Regions from separate parts of the Cryobacterium sp. TMT3-29-2 genome, predicted to be linked through region 1. Evidence: riboswitches for the same ligand, from Rfam matches in the RefSeq annotation. Region 1 holds a riboswitch; the other holds the start of a gene.
What was found. A riboswitch is a leader RNA that binds a small molecule or an ion and turns the genes downstream of it on or off. The one in region 1 is predicted to bind cyclic di-GMP.
Positions count from the first base shown of each region.

Region 2: linked by a shared signal. The riboswitch ahead of E3O67_RS02415 (methyl-accepting chemotaxis protein) and the one ahead of E3O67_RS13555 (alpha/beta fold hydrolase) in region 1 are both predicted to bind cyclic di-GMP.

Region 1 covers NZ_SOGK01000117.1:27,204-34,596, reverse strand. Annotated here, with positions in the region: gene E3O67_RS13560 (diguanylate cyclase domain-containing protein) at 1-1,384, opposite strand, end outside; gene E3O67_RS13555 (alpha/beta fold hydrolase) at 1,381-2,181, opposite strand; cyclic di-GMP riboswitch class I at 2,253-2,327, opposite strand; gene E3O67_RS13550 (carbonic anhydrase) at 2,588-3,385, shown strand; gene E3O67_RS13545 (nucleotide pyrophosphohydrolase) at 3,567-3,887, shown strand; gene E3O67_RS13540 (DUF2075 domain-containing protein) at 3,874-5,655, shown strand; gene E3O67_RS13535 (DUF1524 domain-containing protein) at 5,777-7,093, shown strand; gene E3O67_RS13530 (serine hydrolase) at 7,190-7,393, opposite strand, start outside.
Region 2 covers NZ_SOGK01000017.1:6,685-14,077, forward strand. Annotated here, with positions in the region: gene E3O67_RS02400 (chemotaxis protein CheB) at 1-687, opposite strand, end outside; gene E3O67_RS02405 (response regulator) at 684-2,783, opposite strand; gene E3O67_RS02410 (chemotaxis protein CheW) at 2,780-3,229, opposite strand; gene E3O67_RS02415 (methyl-accepting chemotaxis protein) at 3,226-5,076, opposite strand; cyclic di-GMP riboswitch class I at 5,454-5,527, opposite strand; gene E3O67_RS02420 (phosphohydrolase) at 5,796-6,233, shown strand; gene E3O67_RS02425 (cupin domain-containing protein) at 6,320-6,703, opposite strand; gene E3O67_RS02430 (hypothetical protein) at 6,824-7,393, opposite strand, start outside.

The DNA of each region.
Region 1 (7,393 bases):
CGCGCTTGGACCGGTACATCGCCTCATCGGCTTGCTCGAGTAACAGGTCGGGAGGAATGTGGTCGGGGACTCCGCCGAGATACAGGATGGTGCCGATACTCCCGGTAACCCGTTTTTGGCTCGCGCGCCCGGTGAGCGGCTCGCGGAGGACGGCATGCAGCCGTTGGACGACACGGTCAACCTCCTCGGGTTTTACATCCTCGCAGAGGACCACGAATTCGTCCCCCCCGAGTCGCCCTACGAGGTCACCATGACGCACGACCGATGACAGCCTGGATCCAATCTCGCTCAGCACGCTGTCGCCGGTGGCATGTCCCAGTTCATCGTTGATGAGTTTGAAACCGTCGAGATCGATCAGGAGAAGTGCGATCGAACGGCGGTTGAGTCGCGAGAGGGTCACCGCGTCGCTGAGGCGTTTGTGAATGAGGCGACGGGAGGCAAGGCCCGTGAGCTGGTCGATGAGCGTTAGTTGTTCCAGTTGTTGGTGGAGATGGATGCGTGTGAGTACCTGGGCGGACTGACGTGCGAGCGCTTCGTATAGCCCGATGTCGTCTGCTTCGAAGCTTCGTGACCGTGTGAAGGTACTGACCAGGACACCGAGCGGCGCTGCTTCATCCGACAACGGTACAGACACGAGTGTCTCCACCTGGGCGCTTCGCATCACTTCGGCGAGCCCTGATGACTCGGCCACAAGATCAGCGCGCGAAAGAATCCTCGTGCCCTCCATGCGGGCCAGTTCCCCGGCCGGCCCGTCGCCGGACAGATCGAGCAGTCCCAGAGCGGGATTCCCCGCTGTCAGGTCCAACTTCCCCTCAGCGTTCAGGAGGTACATCGAGACGTGAGACGCAGCGAACGCTTCACGGGTGATTTTTGTCAACTGATTTGACAGCGCGCTGTCGGTAGTGGCTTCGGACAACACTCTCGATGCGTTCTGTAGAACCCTTATCCGAGTTTCCGAAGCCTCCGCCTTGCGTTGGGCTGCGAGGAGCTCGCGCTCGTACATCTGACGCTCACTAGCATCGAAGACGGCCGTCCGGATGGTGACGGGTTCTCCATTTCCAGCGGTGGTCACGGTGCTGTTGATCATCATCGGCAGCGCGGTGCCGTTCGCGTGCCGGAACGACACCGCCACCTCTTTCACTTCACCTCGAAGGTGAAGCACCGAGAGATATCGTGTCTCGAACATCAACTGGCTGCCAGGTCGGAGGAACGAGACGAACGCATGACCGACGAGCTCCGCGTGCTGATACCCCGTCCACTTCAGCAGAGTCTTGTTTACTCGGATGATGATGCCGTCGATCGTTGTGGAGAGGTGCCCGCACGGCGCGTACTCATAGAGGTCCTCGAATAAGCTCTCGACCGCACGTTCGCCGCCGTCACTCATTTCAGGTAGGCAAGGATGGCATCCGCTAGAGCGTCGGGTGCCGACAGATTAGGGATGTGGCCGCTGGCAGCGAGAGTGACCAAGGAGCTCCCTGCTATCTGCTGGTGAACGTAGCGCGCCACGCCGGCGGGGGCGACGATGTCGGCGGAGCATTCAAGGATCAGAGTCGGCGTGGAGACCAGGGAGAGGTCCTCCCGATTGTCGGAAAGGAACGTGACACGAGCGAAATGGCGGGCGATCGTCGGGTCGGTGCTGCAGAAGTTCTCCGTCAGCTCATTTCCCAACTCCGGTCGGTCCGAGTTGCCCATCATCAGTGGTGCCATGTTCGACGACCAGCCGAAATAGTTCGAATCGAGATCATCCAACATTGAGTTGATGTCCTCGATCTCGAATCCGCCCTCATAGCCCGGCGCATTGATGTATCGAGGGGACGGGGTGACCAGTACGAGAGCGCCGAAGCGGGACGGGTCACGGTTCGCGGCGAGCACGCCGATCATTCCGCTAACAGAGTGGCCGACGTACACCACGTCGGTCACGTCCAGCTCATCAAGGATCTCGAGCAGGTCGTCCGCGTACCCGAGCAACGAGTCATACTTCCAAAAGCTGTAGGCAGACGCATCGGAACTTCCTGCTCCAACGTGGTCGAACACAATGACCTTGTAGTCCGCGAGGAAGGCCGGCGTCACAAATCGCCATGCGCTTTGATTGCACCCGAAGCCGTGTGCGAACACGATTGCACGGCCGTCCGGGTTGCCACTCACCGTCACATTGTTGCGCCGCGAGACCGCCGAGAGCACGTCACTGGCAGCAGTCGTCGGCTCGGTGGAGGGTGGCCCAGCTTCGATAAGCATGCGTGCGGCCTTCGCTGTTCGGTAGCCCGGCTGACAGCGTGTGTCCCGTGGCTTTGCGTCCCCGGCTCGCGCCGAGTTTGCCTGCATGATGAGCAAACGCCCATACTCCGCCTGACTCTATCAGGGGACCCAATCACACTGACCGCCAAGGGGTTCGACACCAGATGTGTCGATTCCGGGCGCTGCTCAGGTGCGGGGATTTCATGCCACGTTCGCTCGCGCTGCGGGAGAACGTCGATGACCGCAGGCCGGGTGTAGCAAGAGGATAATTCGGGAAGGCGGCTCTGTCACACGGGTTGTCACGCCACATGTTCGGTGTGGCGTTTATCTCTGCCGTTTTCTAGGAGTACCCATGTCCGCACGACCCTGGCTCATCACCGCAGCTCTCACGGTGGCCGCCATCACCCTTGTCGGCTGCGCCCAGCCCGCGACGGAGGCGAGCGTGCCACCGGCGGCGGAGCCGGTGCACTGGTCGTACGACGGCGCGAGCGGCCCGGCATCGTGGGCGGAGCTGGACCCCGGCTTCGTGGCCTGCGGCGTGGGCACCGCCCAGTCCCCGATCGACCTGCCCACGACTGTGCCCGCACCGAGCTCGGTCATCCAGCTGAGCGCGGAAGACGCGGAGGCCGATGTGTTCGACACCGGGCACGCGGTGGAATTCGAGGCCGACGGCGAGGGCGAGACGCTGACTTTTGCCGGGGTCGAGTACAGCCTGCAGCAGCTGCACGCTCACGTGCCGTCGGAGCACACCGTGAACGGACAGCCGGCGGCGGCCGAGCTGCACCTGGTGCATGCGGATTCGGCAGGCAAACTGCTGGTGCTGGGCATCCTCGTGACCGAGGGGCCGGAATCCGATGCCCTGGCGCCGTTCATCGACGCGGCCACGCATCTGGCTGACGACGAGGACGTGACAATGGATATCGCGGCCGTGCTGCCGCGGCCACTGGAGAACTACGAGTACTCGGGCAGCCTGACCACACCGCCGTGCACCGAGGACGTGCAGTGGGTCGTGATGAGCACGCCGATCTCGATGTCGGCGGAGCAGATCGGCATTCTCGAGGGCGCACATAGTCATAACGCCCGGCCGACGCAGCCGCTGGGGGGCCGGGATGTGGTTGGCGGATCCGCGGAGCTCGGGGTCGAGGGGTAGCGGTCGGGTCGCGCCGGGCCGGCGCGCCGGGGTTTCCGGACCCGTCCCAATGTGCCGGGGCCCCGAACTCACAAGATGCGTTTGTGGGCAAGATACAGTTTGCCAGCGGCATGGCTGCGCGCCGACAGGCTTGGCGGCCGACGACAAAATCGGGAGGAACGCACACTGCTAGGTTTGCGTCATGGACGAAATTTCAGTCCGCGACGAAATCGCAGCCTTCGTCGCCGAGCGTGATTGGGCGCAGTTCCACAGCCCCGAGAACCTGGCGAAGAGCATCGCCATCGAAGCCGGTGAACTACTCGAGTGCTATCAGTGGAACGCGGATGCCGACGCCGCCCGGGTCCACGATGAGCTTGCGGACGTGCTCACCTATTGCATCCTGCTGGCCGACCGCCTCGGAGTCGATCCGAACCAGATCGTTCTCGACAAACTGGCGAAAACCCGCGAGAAGTATCCAGTCGACAAAGCCCGGGGGCGCAGCGTCAAATATGACGCACTTTGAGATCGAGCGGCTCGACTTCACGAAAGAAGCGATCCGGGCCTGGGCGCCGCGCGACCACCGCAACACGAACTGGCCGGTCGTGTACGTTCTGGATGATGCCAAAGCCGGCGGCAAGCCCGCGGTCCGGGGTGGGCTGAACGACGTCTACGTGGGTGAGTCTCGTAATGCGGCGGGCCGCATGCGCCAACACTTCGAGTCGTCCGAGAAGCAGCACCTGAGCACGGTCCGGGTCATCGTTGACGCCACGTTCAACAAATCGGTCTGCCTCGACTTGGAGTCTTACCTGATTCGGATGCTCGCAGGCGACGGTTTCTACCGCGTGCTGAACCGCAACGACGGAATCACCGAGGCGGACTACTACGACCGCGGTCGGTACCGCGAGACCTTCCGTGAGGTGTTCGACGAACTCCGGCGAGACGGAGTCTTCACCCGGAGCATTCCGGAGATCGAAAACAGCGACCTCTTCAAGCTGTCACCATTCAAGGCGTTGTCACAGGACCAGGCCGTCGCCGTAGACGGCATTCTCGAGGGGCTCTTCGAAGATCTGGAGGCCGGCACCGACAGCACGATCGTCGTGCAGGGTGACCCGGGCACCGGTAAGACCGTGGTCGCCATCTACCTGCTCAAGCTGCTCGTCGACATTGCTGCTTCGGCGCCCGGCGACGAGGTGGACAGCGATTCGCTGTTCTCCGAGTTCTTCGTGCCGGGCTATCGGGAATTGCTCACCGACATTCGGATCGGCCTGGTGGTGCCGCAGCAGTCCCTCCGCGAGTCGATCAAGAAGGTGTTTCGCAAGACGCCCGGGCTGCGGCCGGACATGGTCATGACCGCGTTCGAGGTTGGTTTCGCCGATGAAGACTTCGACCTGCTCATTGTTGACGAATCCCATCGGCTGAATCAACGAGCCAATCAACCCTCTGGTGTCCAAAACAGGAACTTCAGCCTCATCACCCAGGAGCTCTTCGGGAGCGACGACAAGACCAAGACTCAGCTGGATTGGATCACGGCGAAGAGCAGACATCAGATCTTCCTGCTGGACGCGGCGCAGAGCGTGCGCCCGGCCGACGTGCCGGCAGAACTGCTGAACAGCCTCGTTCTCGACGCGCGCCTCACGAAACGTCACTATCCGCTGATGTCACAAATGCGAGTTCAGGCGGGTTCGGACTATGTCGGCTACGTCAGGCGCATCCTCGACGCGACGACCGCGATCAGCAGGCTGCAAGCCGTGGGTCCCGAGGTTTTCGAGGGCTACGACTTTCGGCTGTTCGACAGCCTTGTGGAGATGCGCGCGGAGATCCGTCGCAGGGATGCCGAGGTCGGCCTCTCACGCTTGCTCGCCGGCTACGCGTGGGCCTGGAAGACCAAGACCGACAAGACCGCGTTTGACATTGAGGTCGGCGACTGTCAGTTGCGCTGGAACAGCACGCAGACCGACTGGATTGCCTCACCGAAGTCCGTGGACGAAGTGGGCTCGATCCATACCGTGCAGGGGTATGACCTCAATTACGCCGGCGTGATCATCGGCCCGGACCTTCGCTACGACGCCAGGGTGAGCAAGCTGGTCATCGATCGGGGCTCGTACTTCGACAAGAAGGGCAAGGAGAACAATCCTGTGCTTGGCAAGATCTACACGGACGACGATCTCCTGCGCTTTATCACCAACATCTACGCGGTTCTACTGACGCGCGGCATTCGGGGGACCTATGTGTACGTTTGCGATCCGGAGCTTCGCGCCTATCTGCGGAAATTCATTCCGAGCACTGTTTAACTGGAACTTGCTGGTTCCCCGTTCTGGGGTGTTCGCCTGGTGATCGGCCAATCCCTGCCTCCAGTACGTTTCAAATAGGCGTGTCTGCACTCTCGTCGAGCGCTTTGAAATGGGGGATCAGATGATGAAACTTGGAAAGAAGAAACCGGAACCGGCGAAGACCCTTATCGACGGCCCATCGACCGCCGAAAAGAAGGGCGCCAAGCTGAATCTCAGTACCTGGATCCTCGGCGGGTTGGTCGCTTTCTTCGCTCTGATGTACGCCATCCTCGGTGGATTCCCCGCAATTCTCGTCATCCTGGGAATGGCTGCCCTCGTGACGGGTGTGTACGCGATCTCTGGTCGCCGACCGTGGGCATCCGTATCAGCCCGCAAGACAACTGCGATCGCGGTGGCTGCCAGCCTGATCCTCTTCATCTCAGGTGGGGTCGCTGCTGCGGCGCCCGGCGCAGTTGATACTGCTGTTGCCGAGCAGCCCACGGCTAGCGCGATACCGAGTGCGACCCCAAGCCCAACCCCTACCCCGACCAGATCACCGGGAACGGAATTCTCCGAAGAAGCACCGGTTGACCCCTCGACCGTCTCCGCTCCGACTGAGGTCGCATCAGTCGTCACCGCTGACACCAGCTCTACCGACACCACGGCGCTTGCGCTTCTGGCAACCATCCCCGTCAAAGGCAAGGCAGCGAAGACCGGCTACGAGCGCACCGGCATGTTCGGCTCCGCCTGGATCGACGTGGACCGCAACGGATGCGACACCCGTAACGACATCCTCGCTCGAGACTTGAGCCCTACGACCAAGTCGGGGACCTGTCGAGTGATGACCGGTTACCTCGTCTCGCCGTACACCGCCACGCCAATCGCCTTCGTTCGGGGTCAGGACACGTCAGCGTTGGTCCAGATCGATCATGTAGTCGCTCTCTCGAATGCGTGGCAGACGGGCGCTCAGCAGCTCACTCAGGCTCAACGCGTTTCTTTGGCGAACGATCCCATGAATCTCCTCGCCGTCGATGGTCGCTCCAACGCGCAAAAGGGCGATGGCGATACCGCCACCTGGTTGCCGTCGAACAAAGCAATCCGCTGTGGCTACGTCGCACGTCAGGTGTCCGTCAAAGCAACGTATGGTCTGTGGGTCACTCAGGCTGAGCACGACGCTATGACCAGCATCCTCGGCCCCTGCAGTGGTGAGATGGCACTGACCTCCTCGTTCACGCCGGCACCAGCTCCGGTTGTTATTGCCCCACCGGCACCGGCACCGGCTCCGGCTCCTGCACCCGCTCCGGCTCCTGCTCCTGCACCTGCACCTGCACCTGTCGGGGTCACCTACGCGAACTGCGACGCTGTGCGCGCTGCGGGAGCGGCACCGCTGTACGCGGGAGAACCGGGTTACGCACCCAAACTCGACCGCGACGGTGACGGCATCGGCTGCGATACCTGATGAATCACTGACTTCTGTCGAAACGGCTCTGGTGACTGAATTCGCGCCTTGGGCTGGAGCCGATCTGAAGAAGCCAGAGGGCGGGGCACGTCCGTGTTAGCGGCTGACCACATGAGTGTGCGGCAGGTCCCCGAACGCGACGTTCTGCTCAATGTCCAGGGTCAGCGCGTCATCCGCAAACTCGAGCGTGTACGTGCGCGAGAAGGGCGTTCCCACGTCGTGCGCCCGCACGACCAGAGTGCCGGGGGAGACCCACGCGCCGCTCGCCAGCACCCGGGCATCTGCGGACGCCAACCACTC
Region 2 (7,393 bases), on a different contig from region 1:
CCAGTCGAAGAGTCCACCGGTGAAATCCGGATGCAGGTGCTGCACCACGAGCACCGGCGCGCGCAGTCCGCCGAGCCCGGCCAGCACCGTGGCCAGAGCCTTGGGGCCGCCGGTCGATGCGGCCAGCGCCACGACCGCGCGCTGCACTCCGCCGCGCGGCGGCGCATCCGAAGCGGTACCAGCCGAACCCGCAGCAGTAGCCGCAGCACCCGCACCCGGACCCGGACCCGGAACGCTCACACTCCGCAGTTGTCCTCCGCGCGGATGCCGGATCACATGCACCTTGCTGAGTTGGCGAACCGTGTGCCGCAGAGCGGCTTCGCGCTCGGCGTTCCAGACGCCCGGCAGCGGCAGGGCCTCGAGTGCCCCGGCGACGAGGGCCTCGGTGGCTGCCGCCGAGTGCCGATCCATGATCAGGGCGGAGAGCACCAGGATGGGTGTGGGAGCGTGTGCCATCACCTGCCCGATGAAGCACTGGCCGGCGGCGTCGGCCGTGCTGAGGCCGAGAATGATCACGTCGGGCATCTCACTGAGCACCCGGGTGAGCACGGCGTCACCGGTCACGCTCTGGCCGAGCAGCACGATGTCTCCCTCGTGCTGCAGGGCGCGGGTGAGCGGACCGGCCTGGGTGGGAGAGTCCTCCACGAGCAGTACCCGGATCGGTGTGCCGGGCTGTGCCTTCATCATGTTCTCTGGCCAATCAGTCGGTTCACGGCGGTGAGCAGGCTTCCGGCATCGAAGCCGCTCTTCGGGATCAGCCCGTCGGCGCCGGCGTCGAGGCCGCGCTGCCGGTCCGAGTCGCTCGAGCGGGAGCTGAGGATCAGCACCGGGATATTCGCCAGTGCCGGATGCGCGCGCACCGCCTCGGTCAGTTCGAACCCGTCCATGTTCGGCATTTCAATGTCCGTGAGGATCAGGTCGCTGGGTTCCTCGGCCAGGCGCGCCAGGGCATCCGTGCCATCGACCGCGACCCTGACCTGGAAACCGGCTCGTTCGAGGATGCTGCGCTGCAGTTCCCGGATGGTCAGGGCGTCGTCGACGACCAGGATGCGCTGGGCGCCGGTGCCGGCGGCCGCGGCATCCGGTTTCCGCGCGCTCGGGCCGCGGCCCGCCTGCCGGGCGCGTTGGATGAGGCCGGGCGGGTCGAGCACGATCAGAATGGAGCCGTCGGGTTCGACACTCGCGCCCGCGACCGCGGGAAAGTGCGCCAGCAGTCCGTTCAGGCCTTTGACCACCACGTCACGCTGGCCGACCAGGCGATCCACCTGGAATCCGTGGCGCCTGGCGGTGTCGGCGAGCACCACGATCGGGCCGGTCCCGGGCCGTGTTCCCGCCTGTGTTCCAGCCGGCGTTTCCGCCTGCGTTCCCGGCTGTGTGGCAGGCAGGCCGACGGTGTCGGCGAGGATGGAGACCGGCACCGGCTGGTCCTCGACGAAGATCACGGTGCGCCCCTCGACGCTGGACTGGGTTGCCGGGTCGAAACGTCTGGAAAGCACTACGCGGTGAAAAGGCAACGCGAACCGCTGACCGCCCGCCTCCACGAGCAAGCAGCGCATCACGGCGAGGGTGATCGGCACGATGATCCGGAACTCGGTGCCGAGCCCCAGTTTGGAGCGCACCTCGACCCGGCCGTGCGCCGCCTCCACGTTGGCGCGCACGATATCGAGGCCGACCCCGCGACCCGAGACGTCCGTAACGAACGTGGTGGTCGACAGCCCCGGGTGGAACACCAGGTGCAGGAGGTCGTCCTCACTGAGCCCCGTCGTGTCGATCCCCTGGCGTTCGGCCTGCTCCCGCACGCGCAGGGTATCGATACCGTCACCGTCGTCGGTGACGGCGATTATCACCTCAGAGCCCAGCTGCATCGCGTGCAGACGGATGGTTCCGCCCACCGGTTCGCCGGCCTCCGCCCGCACCGCGTCGGCCTCGATGCCGTGGTCGACGGCGTTACGCACCAGGTGCAGCAGTGAGTCGGAGAGTTGCACCAGCACACCGCGGTCGAGTTCGGTGTCGGCGCCGCGCACCTCCCAGTGGATGGTCTTCCCCTGCGCACGCGACAGGTCCCGCACCGCCCGCTGAAGCTTGTCGGTGATGGTGGACAGCGGAACCATGCGTGTGCGCAGGGCCCGATCCTGCAGTTCGTTGAGGGTGCGGGACAGGTCGTTGAACTCGGTGTTCAGGGTCGGGTCGACGCCGAATTTCTCGGTCAGCATCCGGCCGACGCGCAGGTGAGCGGATGCCGACTCGCCGATCAAGCGCACCAGCTCATCGAGCCGTTCCATCGGCACCATGACGACACCGCCCACATCGCGGGCTCCGGCAGCCTCGGCGGCGGCCGCCCCGGGGGCGACGGGCGGAACGTCGGCGGCGGACGGCAGGAGGACCTCGAGCTGCACCAGCTCACTGCCGGCCGGCGGATCGGGCAGCGACTCGGGCTCCGCCGCGACCGGCAGGCCCGCGACCGGCAGGCCCGCGATCGCCTGGCCGAGCCGGTCGGCTCCGGCGAGCAGAGTGTCGATGATCACCGGCGTGACCACCTGGGTTCCCGCACGAAGGCCCTCGACGATCTCCTCGAGCCCGTGCGCGATGGCGCTCACCTGGTCGAGGCCGGCCATGGCCGAGGACCCCTTCAGCGTGTGCAGTTCCCGGAAGATGGAGCGAATCAGGGTTTCGTCGTTGCGGGTCTGTTCGAGTTGCAGCAGCAGCCGGTCGAGGTGCGCGAGGCGCACCTCCGCTTCCTGGGAGAACAGCTCCCGGATCTGGTCCAGGCCGAGCACGCTCATGCGTCCACGCGGCTCGGGGCGACGATCTCACTGCTCGGGGCGCGCCCGAACCGTTCGGCGGCGAGCAGGGTGTCGGGGTCGAGGAGCACAGCCACCCGTTCCCCCACCCGGAAGGTTCCGGCGGTGCCGACGAGTTCCGACGGACCAATCAACCCGTCGAGCATGGCCCGCCGGGGGAATCCCGTCACGGCCAGGCCGAGCAGACCGTGCCGGGTCTGCAGCACAACGGCGAAGGCGACCGCATCGATCACCGGCAGGCCGAGCAGGGCCGCCGTGTCGAGCAGCGGCACGATCTGGCCGCGCAGGTTGAACAGGCCGAGCACGAGCCTGGGTGCGGTGACCAGCCGGGTCAGCGGCGGGGCCGCCACGACTTCCCGGACCCGATCGATCGGAACGGCGAAGAGATCCGGTCCGACCGGGAGGAGCACGGCGTGCACGGATGTCATCGGCTGCTGCTGCCGGCTCCTGCGGTGGACTCGAGATTGTGGGCAAGGTCGGCAAGGTCACCGGCGGAGTCCGCGATCTGCTGCGCCGTGATCGAAACCTGGCGGCTGGCATCCGTGAGCTGTTCCATGGTCTCGACGACCTGGGCGGTGGCACTGCGCTGCTGCTGGGTGGTCAGGCTGACCTGGCCGTTGGCATCCGTCACCGCTTCGAGCAGTTGCAGTCCCTGCTGCATCTGTTTGGCACCCTTTTCCATGGCCATCACGGTGGCGTTGGTTTCCCGCTGCACGGCCGTGACGATCACGGCGATGTCGCCCGCAGAGGTCTTCGAACGTTCGGCCAGGCGGCGCACCTCGTCGGCGACCACCGCGAATCCGCGGCCGTGTTCGCCGGCGCGGGCCGCTTCGATGGCGGCGTTGAGGGCCAGCAGGTTCGTCTGGTCGGCGATGTCATTGATCAGCACCAGCAGAATGTCGATGTCGTTGACCCGGCCGGCGAGGGCGAGGGTGCGTTCGCTCGACCGGATGAAATCGCCTTCGGCCCGCTGGAGGTTATGCCGGGTTTCCGTGGTCTGGCGGGCGACGGCGTCGACGGTGTCCGCGATGGCGACCGACGAGCGGGCGAGTTCCTCGGTGGTTGCGGTTGCCTGGGTGACCGCGGCACTCTGCTGGGTGGTGATCGCCGCCAACTCGTCAGAGGATGCCGACAATTGCGTGGCCGCAGCATTCACGTCGACCCCGGCCGAGCCGAGTTGGGCGATGAGCTGCTGGGAATTGGTGAGCATGGCGTTGAAGGATTCCGCCAGCATGCGCAGTTCCACGGACCCGGTGGGGGTGGCGCGAGCCGTGAGGTCACCCCGCTCGACCCTCCGGGCCACCGCGGTCAGCCGGTTGACGGAACGGGTGGTGCGCCAGGCGAGCCCGATCGACACGGCGACGGCGAGTGCGGCGCCGACCGCGACCAGGAGGATGGCCCGCTCGCGCTGGGCTTCGACGGGGGCCAGCACGCTACTCGCGCGTTCCCGTACGATGAGCACCCAATCGAGGCCGTAGACGGTGTCAAAACCGCCGATCAGGTCGACGCCCTCCTGGTTGGTGTAGCGGGCGGAGCCGGGTTCACCACTTTTCGAGGCCAGTCGGATGGCGGCGTTGTCCACGACGGTGCTCAGCACCCCGCCGGCCAGCAGAGCCGCGTCATCGGTTGCCGCTGACAGGCTCGCGTCGTAGATCAGCCGCTGGTCGGCATCCACGACGACCACGCCCTCCGTTGACCCGAGGTCAGGGTCGAGCAGGCCGGGCAGCATGCCCGGGTCGAGGTTGGCAACGACGACGGCCAGCACGGTTCCGTTGTTGCCGAGCACCGGCTGGGCTAGAACCCACTCGATGCGGTCGCCCCTGCGCAGCATGGAGGTGAGCACCCGGTCGCCGGCGAGCGCGGTGGCGAACCAGTCTTCGCCGACCGTGGCGAGGGCGCCGTCGGGGCGACTGGTCGACAGAACGGTGCCCGAGGGATCCACTATCTGAACCAGGGTGTAGCCGCCGAACGGTTTGTCAATGGCCGCCAGCCGGGCCGTGGTGGCCGGGGTGTCGAACTCGGTGACGGTTTGGGCGATCAGTTTCAGGTCGCTGTGGCGCTCGGCCACCCAGTCCTCGAGGCGCAGCGCGGCCGCGCGCGCGAGGGTGACGCCCTTGCGTTCGGCGGCCGTGGACAGGCTCGCCGATGACTCGGTCGTCAGGAGCACCGCGAGCACGATCATGAGCGGCACCGAAACCAGCAGCATGGCCGAGACCATCTGCACGCCGAAGCGGCGGGGAAGGGAACGCCAGCGGCGCCTCGCGTGCGTTGCCATGTTCTCTTACCGGTCCTTAATTCTGCGGCTGTGCAATTCCGTGCCTGCGTCGATGCAGTCGTTGAGGGCGGTGTTTCCGCGTGAATCCGACGTTCTAAAAGCTGTGGGCCGGGCACCTGCGCGCTGGCCGTTCAGAGGTGTGAAACAAGCATGCGATCGAGAACCGAACCCGAATCGATTCCCGATCGCAATGCCATATCAGGACAAGATCCCTAATCTTGCCCGGCTTCCACCGTTACAGTCGCGCGCCTACCCAAGGGGACGACGTGACGGAGGTTTTGTCCACCGCGCCACGAGGGGACAGAGCCAGGCCTGGACGGCCGCATCTCGTGTCGGCCTCGAGGGAGGTGAAGTTCATCTGGGGCGGTTCCTTCTCATTCGGTAGGCCGGCTAACCCGAGGGTTCCGTGCCTTTGCGACCCCGCCTCACGACGAGTGTGCCCTTGCGATTGACGTGAAAGTGACCGTCTCTCCAGCGACCAGTAGGTCACCTGAGAAAAACTTATCAGTCCGATTCGGCGCACAACCGCCCCGGCGAGAATAATCGCCTCCGAGAATCCCCCCAAATCGAGGGGCACGGCCACCAGCGCGAAAGATGATGCCTTCCGCGGCGCGATTTCTCCGAAAACGGCTTCTAGCACCAAACCTGGGCCCGGGCTAACGTTGCAGACGTGGGTCAGCCGCTCGCACTGTTCCGTTCGTACTGCCAAGGGGGTCTCCATGACAATCACCACCGACGATGCCTATGTCGCCACCGCACAAGCAATCGCCATAGCCGCACATGAAGGCCAGGTCGACAAGCTCGGCGCAGCGTACATCGACCATCCCCGTCGCGTTTCCGAGCGCCTCAACGACCCGCTCGAGCAGGCCACCGCCTGGCTGCACGACGTGCTCGAAGACTCGAGCATCACCCGCCACGACCTGCTCGAGGCCGGCATTCCCGGCGGCGTGGTCGAGGCTGTCACGGTGCTCACCAGAACGGATGCCGTCAGCGACGCCGATTACTACGCCGGCATCCGCGCCAACCCGATCGCTCTCGCCGTGAAGCGGGCGGACATCGCCGACAACCTGGAGCCCTGGCGCGTGGAGCAGCTGGACGCCAGCATGCAGGTGCGGCTCGCGGCGAAGTACGGGGCGGCGCTGGCCGCGCTCAGCTGAGGCCGCCTGGACGGCGGTGAGGCGACAGCTTTGGGGTGTGGCGGCATCCGTGCCCCCAAAGTTGTCGGCTCGCGGCCGGGTGAGGGTCAGGACGAGTAGGTTATGGGAACCGCGAAGGCCTCGGCGCTGGCGAACTCGATGCCGACGAACGGCTCGTCACCCACGACACGGGCGTTGTGGCCCGGCGGGATCGTGTATGAGTCTCCGGCCGAGATGGTGGCCGCAGTGCCGTCGTCCAGCACCGTCTCCAGCGTGCCGGAGACGCAAAAGCCCACGTGCAGCAGCTGGCAGGAATCCGTCTGGACGATGGGCCTGATGCAGTCCGCCCAGGTCCAGCCGGGCTGCATCGTCAGGCGTCCGATCGTGTATTGCCCCAGTCGATTGAGATCGAGGTTGGTCTTCTGCGGCGTGCGGCGTTCGTCGGGTGAGTCGAGAGACTTGACCCGCAACTCGTGTTCTGTGGCAGACATGGGTACTCCTTCGTGCCTCTGGAGGGCCGATCGACAGGGGCCCAGACGACGCGACTCTCCGAGCGTCAACGGTCTGTGCGCAGATCAGGGTAGCCCCGAAGAGGTGAGGGCGAAAGCGGTCTAGGCCTCCATGTCGTCGTGGGTGACGATGCGGCCCAGCTCGATGCCGCCATCCGGGAGCTGCCAGAAGTGCATGCGGCGCGCGGCAGGAGTGTTTTGCTCGATCGAGACGCGCATGCAGCGCGCGCCGTCCCAGCGCAGCAGGTGTGGGTCGGCCGGCCCGGCGCCCTGGCGCAGTGCGTGCAGGTGCCTGCCCTGGAGGGTCTTCACCCGGCCGGTCAGCACATCCACGGATGCCTTGAACGCCTTGGCCAGCTGGCCGTCGTCGAGCCCGGTGAGAGATTCGGCGAACCGCTCCCCCAGCACGTAACTCTGCGGCAACTTCCACTCCTCGCGGTCCGATTCCGGAACCCGGTCGACCCAGGCCAGGAGGATCTCGTGCCGCACCCAGCCGGACGGTTCCTCCCAGGCGCCTCGCCGCGACTCGTACTCACTGACCGCGGCATGGGCGGGGGCGGTGCGGCGGGATTCGCGCAGCATCCGTCGTTGGGCGCGCTGGTCGTCGCGCAGCTCCGCTACCGTGTGGCGCAGGGTGGCGAGTTCGACGAGGGTGTCCCGCAACTGCATCTG